DNA from 4 places in the Nocardia sp. NPDC004415 genome. Region 2 is predicted to be linked to each of the others. Evidence: riboswitches for the same ligand, from Rfam matches in the RefSeq annotation. Region 2 holds a riboswitch; each other region holds the start of a gene.
The links. Region 2 has a riboswitch for cobalamin ahead of ACWEMY_RS21295 (CbtB domain-containing protein). Riboswitches for the same ligand answer to the same signal wherever they lie in the genome.

Region 1 (2,193 bases), on a different contig from region 2:
CTGCGCGAGCTCTACGCCGAGGAGAACCGGTCCGTGTCCTTCATCGATTACGGCGACCGGTTCCGCTTCAGCATGAACACCGGGGACTACCTTGCTCCCCGGATCTAGCCTCCCGGACGGGATCGTCACCTACCCGCTGCCGGTCGAGGACGACCTGTTCACCGCACTCGCCGCCTCCGTCGACTGGGAAGACCTCGGCAAGGGCCGCCGCGGCGCCGTGCTGACCAGAATCGATGCCACCGGCGGCATCCCGCTCGTCCGCACCACCGCGCGCTACGGCCGTCCCGCCCAGCACTTCGCGACCGTGCACGAGCGTCTGGCCCGGCGGATCCAGGCCCGCGCCGAACTCCCGGCGGCCTTCGACAACGCGCTCGCCGAGCGCTACACCAATGCCTACGCGACCATGGGCAGCCATTCCGATCAGGCCCTCGATCTGGCCGACGAGTCGTTCATCGCCGTCTTCTCCTGCTACCGGTATCCCGAGCTCCCGCCGCGCACGCTGATCGTCGAACCGAAGAACTCCGGCAAGAGATTCGACATCCCCCTGACCCACCACGGCGTCGTGGTGTTCTCGGTCGCCACGAATCGGCTCCTCCGGCACAAGATCGTGCTGGACACGGCCGCCCGGACCACGGAGAACGAGTGGCTGGGCGTCACCTTCCGGACATCGAAGACTGTTCTCCACTTCCGCGACGGACACCCCTACCTGCACCGGGGTGCGCGCCTCACCACGGCCGACGACGAACAGCGACGCGAGTTCCACGCCCTGCGACGACGCGAGAACACCGAGACGGATTTCACCTATCCCCCGCTGACATACACCGTCAGCGACAGCGACCTGACCCCGCCCGTTCCCCCACCGGCGTGCCCCGTCCGCTAGGTTCACTTCCGCAGGGAACACCGGTGCGAATCCGGGGCTGTCCCGCAACTGTGACCGAGGAGCAGACCTTCATCCATGGCCACGACCTTCCTGGGTTGGAAGGCCGAAGGCGAGCGTTGATCCGGGAGCCAGGATACCTGCACCGCTTCAGGATCTAGCTTCACGAGGATGAGAAATGCGAGTGCTCACTCGCCGCAGGCACGATGCCCTGCGGCTGTCCGACCATGCCCGGACCGGGCGGCGGCGCCGTTCCCGCGCCGCAGGCGTGCTGGCCGCGCTGCTCGCGGCCACCCTGATGGTCACCGGATGCGCGGGCGAGGCCACCGACGGTGGTGCCGCCGCGGCACGGGCGCTGCGCGAAGCCGGTGACGGCACCCTGACGATCTACAACTCCTACAAGATCGCCGGTCTCGACCCGGCGGGTACCGGCACGAACTGGCTGTTCGACTGGGGTGTCGCGGAGAACCTGCTGCAGGTCACCGAGTCCGGCGAGATCGCGCCCTGGCTGGCCGAATCGGTGGTGCGCGACGGCGACACCCGCTGGATCGTGACGCTGCGCGACGGTGTCACCTTCCAGAACGGCAAGCCGGTCGACGCCGCCGCCGTGGCCGCGGCTCTGACCCGGCAGATCGCCGAATCGTCGGCGGCCAGGGTGTACCTGGACAAGGCGACGACGGTGACCGTGGACGGCGCCAAGGTGGTCATTACCACCCCCGCGCCGAACGCCATGGTGCCCGCCGCCCTCGCGGCGCGCGACAACTCGCTGCAGATCTACGACGTCGCCGCCGTGCAGGCCGCGGGCGGTGACTCGGCGAAGATCGTCGGCGCGGGCGCGTACTCGGGGCCCTACGCGATCACCGCGTGGAGCCCGGACAATCTCGTGCTCGCCCCCTACCAGAAGCATTGGGAGGGAACGCCGCCGCTGAAGGGCGTCACGGTCCGCGTCGTGCCCGACGAGCAGGCCCGGCTGGCCGGGGTGCGCAGCGGTGAGGCCGATATGGCGTTCTACCCGTCCACCTCGGCGAAGCTGGAACTGCGCGGCGACAGCGACATGCACGTGCTGTCCTCCGAGCAGGCGCTGCAGTCGCTGCTGGTGGAGATGAACCTGAAGGCGGGCATCTTCACCGACACCGCCGTCCGCAAGGCGTTCACCGCGTCGATCGACTACGCGGGGATCGCCGAAGACGTCGGCAACGGCCAGTTCGCGGCCGCCACCGGCCTGTACCCGCCGTCGATGTCGTTCGCCCAGGACAACCAGGTCCACGATCTGGACGAGGCGAAGCGCCTGCTGGACGCGGCGGGCTGGGCGCCCG
Region 2 (2,193 bases):
GCACCCTCGACCCACGCGTACTCGGCATCCGGGTGCACCTCCGCCATGGTCCGCATCTGACCCGGCGGGGTGATGGTGTGCTCGCCCTCGATGAGCAGTGTGGGCATCGTGAGCGATTTCCATTCGGTCCAGAAATCGCGGGTGCCCCATTCCTCGGAGATCGCGCGGAAGGTGTCGACCTCGCCGTGCAGGCGATAACCCTCGACGCTCCCGGTGAAAGCGCGCAGGAAATACCGGCCCGCGACCGGCCCGAAATAGTCGAGCACCGCCTGGTCGTCCGCGAACGGCTGCGGCCAGGAGTGGATGAGTTCGGCCCAGTGCGCGGCGGTGCGGCCGGTGAAATCGGGGGCGATGTCCTCGACGACCAGCGCGCGGACCCGCTCGGGATGGGTCGCCGCGAAGACCCAGCCGTGGATGGCGCCCATCGAATGCCCCACGATCACCATCGGCTCGCCGATCCCGGCGGTGAGCCCGGCCAGATCGGCCACGAATGCCTCGGTGCTGAGCTCGGCGGGCGGGGTGCGCCCGTGCCCGGCCGCGTCGACGGCGTACACGTGCCCGTACTCACGCAACCACGGCAACTGATCGGACCAGGTCCGCGCACTGCCCATCAACCCGTGCAGCAGCAGGATCGGGACGCCGGTTCCGCCTTCGTCGTACAACACCCTGCCGATTGTGCACCGTATTGTCGAGGTCATGGCTGTTGTGAAGATCAATGCGATCGAGATCCCCGAAGGTGCCGGTCCGGAGCTGGAGAAGCGCTTCGCCGCGCGGGCCCACGCGGTGGAGAACTCCCCCGGTTTCCTCGGCTTCCAGTTGCTGCGCCCGGTCGCCGGTGACAACCGGTATTTCGTGGTGACGCAATGGGATTCGGAGGAATCCTTCGCCGCGTGGCGCGACGGTCCGGCGCGCGCCGCGCACGCGGGCAACGGTGGTGAGGGCGAGCGTCCCAAGCCGGTCTCCACGGGTGCCTCGCTGCTCGAGTTCGAGGTCGTCCTCGACGTGCCCGCCAAGGGCTGACAGCGGCGTTTCCGCTGGACATGCGGATGCGCGTATTGACGTGGGCGCCTCGCGACTGTCACAGTTCGAGGGAAAACATACGCGAGGGTGCGCGGTAATCCGGTGAGATTCCGGAGCGGTCGCGCCACTGTATCCACGTACCGGGTCCCCGGTGCCGGAGAGCCAGACACCGGCACCTTCGCACCGCTTCGACCGTGGGACGCGTATCCCTGAGGAGGACCCGAATGGCGCTCGCGCATTCACCCAGCCGGTCTGCCGGCCTGGACAACCTGGCCACCGTGCTCGTCACGGTCGGTGTCGTTCTGCTCGCACTGCTCACGCTGTACCTGGTCGGATTCGATCAGGGTGCCGTCTCCCGTAGCGGCATGTACCTGCACGAGCTGATGCACGACGGACGCCACCTGCTGGGTGTCCCGTGCCACTGATCGGATCACTCAAGACCCTGCTGTTGCGCGGCCTGCTGGCCGGCCTGATCGCCGGCCTGCTGGCCGCCACAGTGGGCTATTTCGTCGGCGAGCCCCAGGTGGACGCCGCGATCGCCATCGAGGAAGCCGCCGCCGCTCCTGCCGAGCACGGTCACGAGGCGGCCGAACCCGAGGGCCACTCACACGGCGACGAGGACGAACCGCTGGTCAGCCGCTCCGGGCAGAAGGCGGGACAGTTCCTCGCCCTCGGTCTGGCCGGGATGGCCTTCGGCGCGCTGCTCGCGTCCGCGCTCAATGTCGCCCGCCGCTTCACGAGTCTGTCGGGGCCGCGCCTGTCGCTGCTCGCCGCCGGATTCGCGTGGGCGGCGATCGTGGCGGTGCCGTTCTTCAAGTACCCGGCCAACCCGCCCGCGGTGGGTGACCCGGAGACCATCAACAGCCGCACCTGGCTGTGGGTCGCCGCCGTGGTACTCGGTCTGCTCGCCGTCGCGGCCTCGGTCGCGGCCTACCGGGCGCTGGCCGGGCAGCTCGACACGCTGCGGCTCATCGCGGCGGTGGTCGCGTTCGTGCTGGTCACCACCATCGGCTACATCCTGCTGCCCGGGGTGAACGAGGTGGCCGAGGACTTCCCCGCGACGCTGCTGTGGCGTTTCCGGGTGGCCTCGCTGGCCGAGACCACCACGCTGTGGGTGTCGCTGGGCCTGGCCTTCGCCGCGCTCACCGAGTTCGCCTCGCGGTCTAGCACCGC
Region 3 (2,193 bases), on a different contig from region 2:
CACGGTCGGGTCGCCGAAGGCCGATTCGGCCTCGCGGGAGGCGGCCTCGATCGACTCGCGCAGCTGCTCGGGCGCGGCGACCCGGCGCATGCCACGGCCACCACCGCCGGCGACGGCCTTGACGAAGATCGGGTACTCGAGCTCCGCCGAGGCGGCCAGCAGTTGCTCGATGTCGGCCGAGGGTTCGCTGGACTTCAGCACCGGCAGGCCCGCGGCCCGGGCGGCCTCGATCGCGGTGGCCTTGTTGCCCGCCATCTCGAGCACTTCGGCCGAGGGCCCGATGAAGGTGATGCCCTCGCGCGCGCAGGCCGCGGCCAGATCGGGATTCTCCGACAGGAAGCCGTATCCCGGGTAGATCGCGTCGGCGCCGGCCGACTTGGCCGCCTCGACGATCGCCTCGATCGAGAGGTAGGCCCGCACGGGGTGACCTTCCTCACCGATCTGATACGACTCGGCCGCCTTGAGACGGTGCACGGAGTTGCGATCCTCATACGGGAACACCGCGACCGTTCCGATGCCTAGTTCGTAGGCGGCGCGGAAGGCGCGGATGGCGATCTCGCCGCGATTGGCGACCAAGACTTTCGAGAACATTGGCCTACGGTACCCGGCCCGCGAGCGGGGTTCGGCACGCAAGGTGACTTCGCCACAGTCTTCACACCGAACACTCCCCGACCTGCGAAGTCGCGGTAATCGGACCGTCACATCTCACCGCGGGAGTCACCCGCCCGTGCGGTCGGCGATGCGGCGGCAACGCGCAGGTCACGCCCCTGTTCGAGACGTCCGGGTGAGCGTCGGGCCCGCGACCCCCTATGCTGGTGGGTGCAGCTGGTTCGCCTGCGCGGTGGAAGAGTCGGAGCCCCGACCTCCCGCGCCGGTGTCGAAGCCCGCCGCCGGTTCCCCGGCGCCGGGTGAAGAGGGAACCCGGTGGGAATCCGGGACTGTCCCGCAGCGGTATGCAGGAACGACCGCCGTCATCACGCACTGAGTCCAAGGCTTGGGAAGCGACGGCCAGTAGGTCGGTCGACACACACGACCGGTGCCCGCGAGTCCGAAGACCTGCCGACTGTGCCGGATACGCCGTATCCGGCGGCCACCGCCTCGTGGATCGGGCGCGCGGACCACCCACAGACCTGCCGCGTGCGCGACGGAAGGTCCGGCGGTTGGCGTCTGCCCGCATGGTGAGGGCCGTCCGTACCGCACTGGAGAAACTTCCGTGACTGTTTCGCACACTCCTTTCACCGCAACGGTTCTCGGTCTGCCCCGGGTGGGCCCGAACCGGGAACTCAAGCGCGCGACCGAGGCCTACTGGGCCGGCCGCGCCGACGCGGGCCACCTGCACACCGTCGGCCGCGAGCTGCGCCGCGCCCAGCTGCTCGAGCTGCAGGCCGCGGGCCTGGACTCGGTGCCGGTGGGCACCTTCTCCTACTACGACCAGGTGCTCGACACCGCCGTGCTGCTCGGCGCGCTGCCGCCGCGCGTGGCCGGGATCGCCGACCCGCTGGACCGCTACTTCGCGGCCGCGCGCGGCATCGACACCGTGGCCCCGCTCGAGATGACCAAGTGGTTCGACACCAACTACCACTACCTGGTCCCGGAGATCGACGCCGCCACCGTCTTCTCGCTCAACCCCGACAAGCTCCTCGCCGAGCTGGCCGAGGCGATCGAGCTCGGCGTGGCGCCCCGCCCGGTGGTGGTCGGCCCGATCACCTTCCTGAAGCTGGCCAAGTCCGCCGACGGCGCGGCCCTGGACCGGCTGCCGGAGCTCATCGCCCTCTACACCGACCTGCTCACCCAGCTCGCCGACGCGGGCGCGCAGTGGGTGCAGATCGACGAGCCGGTGCTGGTCACCGACCTCACCGACGCCGAGGTCGCCCTCGTGCGCGACACCTACACCCAGCTCTCGGCGGTGGACCGGCGCCCGGCGATCCTGGTCGCCACCTACTTCGGGCACCCCGACGCCGCCCTGGGCGCGCTGGCCGACACCGCTGTCGAGGGTGTGGCGGTCGACTTCACCGCGGGCACCCGGGTCGCCGATCTCGCCGCGCTGCCCGCGCTGGCGAACAAGCTGGTGGTGGCGGGCGTGGTCGACGGCCGCAACATCTGGCGCACCGATCTCGACGCCGCGCTGAGCACCCTGGGCACGCTGCTGGGCAGCGCCGGGTCGGTGGCCGTGTCCAGCTCGTCCTCGCTGCT
Region 4 (2,193 bases), on a different contig from region 2:
ACGCGGTGGTGTCGGTGGATCTGGCGGCGCTGCCGGACGACATCCACCGGGTCGTGATCGCGGGTAGTACCGAGGCGCAGGGCATCCGGTTCGGCGAGGTGCGTGGTCTGCGGGTCACCGTCGCGGGTGAGGGGCAGTCGATGACGTTCACGCCGCCGGATCTGACGAGCGAGACGGTGTTGCAGGCGGTGGCGCTGTACCGGCGGGGCGACGGGTGGCGGCTCGACGCGATCGGGCAGGGCTACAGCGCGGGGCTCGCGGCCTTCGCGACCGAGCACGGGATCGTCGTCGACGAGGAGCCCGCCGAGGACTCGGCACCTGTGCAGCCCGTCGCGGCGCCCGCGCCGGCGGCACCGCAGGTGGATCTGCGCAAGGTCGATGTGGTCCTCACCAAGGACTCACCCGACCGCCGCGCCAGCATCGACCTGCGCAAGGGTGACCCCGGGTACGTTCTCACCGTCGGTCTCGAATGGGACGGCCGCGGTGCGCATTACGCGCCCGACGGGCAGGTCACCCGCTACGGCACCGGCGATCTGGACGTGTACTTCTTCTGCCGCAACGAGATCACCGGTGACTACGTGGTGATCAGCGGCGAGAAAGGTCATCAGGGCGATCTGGCCGTCTGGCCGTTCCTGCACCACCAGGGTGATTCCCGCGGCCCCGGCGCTAACAACCGGCCCGCCACCGAACAGGTCGTCGTGCGCCCGACCGAGAACGGTGACCTGCTGCTCAACGTCTACCAGTCCGTCGACAACGGCGCGGGCGCCATCGACACCTTCGGCCGTCCCCGCGTGCGCGTGCGCTACGGCCGCCCCGGGCCCGACGGGCTGCCGGGCGCCGACGCCGACCAGATCACCGTGCTGATCGGCAACGGCAAGAACTCCTTCTGGGCCACCGTCGCCCACATCGACGTGCGCGAGGGCATCCTCACCGTCGACGGCACCACCCGCTACAGCCGCGCCTTCAGCGAACGCATGCCCGTGCTCGACACCGCTGGTGCCTGGGTCCGTTCGGCCAAGAACGGGCCGGTCGGGCGCAGCAAAGGCAAGAACGGTCTCGGCCTGACCCGGTACGCGGGAACCTGCCCCGATCCTCGCTGATCGGACAATTCGACCATCCGGCCCGACCGTCCGGTTTCCGATCTTGGTACAGTCCCCGAGCCGTGGTGTTCGGGAAATCGGTGCGAAACCGATGCGGCCCTCGCCACTGTGATCGGGAGCGACTGATCGATCCGGGCGGCCGATGCCGTCCGGGGCCACTGGGGCATGCCCTGGGAAGGCTGATCCGTCGCGCGCCATCCCGTCAGCCAGGAGACCGGCCACGGCCACGCAGTACCCATTCCACGAGGACCTGGAAGGCCGTCTCTTGACCTCCTCTGTTGTCGCGCGCCTGCGTACCGGCGCGCTGATCGCCTGCGCGATCGTCGTTGCCGGGTGCGGTGGCCCGCCCGCACCGGCCACCACCGGCGCGAATGCCGTCACCCGTGCCAACTGCGGCATCGATGTCGCCGTCGGCTCCCCGCCGCAGTGCATCTACGCCGCCTACCAGCCCTCGATCGAGATCGCGCACGCCCTCGGCGTCACCGACCGGCTCGTGCAGACGGCGTTCCTCGACGCGGCCGTGCTGCCCGAATACCGGGACGCGCAGGCGAAGTCGGACTACGTCGAGAAGCTGCCCAGCCGCGACGAACTGCTGGCGAAGAAGCCGGATTTCGTGCTCTCGGGCTACAACGGCGTCTTCGCGGCCTCCGCGCAGAACAGCGTCGGCACCCGCGGCAGCCTGCACGAGCTGGGTGTGCGGACCTGGGTGCTGAGCCCGCTGTGCCCGAGCGCGGACGGACTGGCCGACGAGGCGATCGACCCGAAGACCGTGCGCTTCGACAATGTGTACGCCGACCTGCGTGATCTGGGCGCGCTGTGGGGTGTCGACGAGCGTGCCGAGGAAGTGGTCACACAGCTGACCGCGCGCATCGCGGCGGTGCGCGCCAAGGTCGCCGACGCCCCCCGGCCGCGGGTCGCGGTCCTCACGCCCAAGGACGACGGGTCCTACACCGTCGCGGGCGGGATCGACTTCGTCACCCAGATCATCGAGGCGGCGGGCGGAGTGAACGCCTTCGCCGATCTCACCGAGCGCCGGAATGTGCCGATCAGTGCGGAAGCCCTCATCGCCGCCGATCCCGACATCATCCTGACC

Region 1: linked by a shared signal. The riboswitch ahead of ACWEMY_RS17810 (ABC transporter substrate-binding protein) and the one ahead of ACWEMY_RS21295 (CbtB domain-containing protein) in region 2 are both predicted to bind cobalamin.
Region 3: linked by a shared signal. The riboswitch ahead of metE (5-methyltetrahydropteroyltriglutamate--homocysteine S-methyltransferase) and the one ahead of ACWEMY_RS21295 (CbtB domain-containing protein) in region 2 are both predicted to bind cobalamin.
Region 4: linked by a shared signal. The riboswitch ahead of ACWEMY_RS12615 (ABC transporter substrate-binding protein) and the one ahead of ACWEMY_RS21295 (CbtB domain-containing protein) in region 2 are both predicted to bind cobalamin.

The regions. Positions count from the first base shown of each region.
Region 1 covers NZ_JBSGDP010000035.1:17,210-19,402, forward strand. The annotation lists gene ACWEMY_RS17800 (hypothetical protein) at 1-108, shown strand, start outside; gene ACWEMY_RS17805 (hypothetical protein) at 92-880, shown strand; cobalamin riboswitch at 846-1,039, shown strand; gene ACWEMY_RS17810 (ABC transporter substrate-binding protein) at 1,056-2,193, shown strand, end outside.
Region 2 covers NZ_JBSGDP010000048.1:32,925-35,117, forward strand. The annotation lists gene ACWEMY_RS21285 (alpha/beta fold hydrolase) at 1-665, opposite strand, end outside; gene ACWEMY_RS21290 (antibiotic biosynthesis monooxygenase family protein) at 697-1,020, shown strand; cobalamin riboswitch at 1,091-1,212, shown strand; gene ACWEMY_RS21295 (CbtB domain-containing protein) at 1,245-1,445, shown strand; gene ACWEMY_RS21300 (CbtA family protein) at 1,436-2,193, shown strand, end outside.
Region 3 covers NZ_JBSGDP010000099.1:2,857-5,049, forward strand. The annotation lists gene ACWEMY_RS28335 (pyruvate carboxylase) at 1-591, opposite strand, end outside; cobalamin riboswitch at 875-1,078, shown strand; gene metE (5-methyltetrahydropteroyltriglutamate--homocysteine S-methyltransferase) at 1,214-2,193, shown strand, end outside.
Region 4 covers NZ_JBSGDP010000020.1:59,444-61,636, reverse strand. The annotation lists gene ACWEMY_RS12620 (TerD family protein) at 1-1,100, shown strand, start outside; cobalamin riboswitch at 1,147-1,337, shown strand; gene ACWEMY_RS12615 (ABC transporter substrate-binding protein) at 1,366-2,193, shown strand, end outside.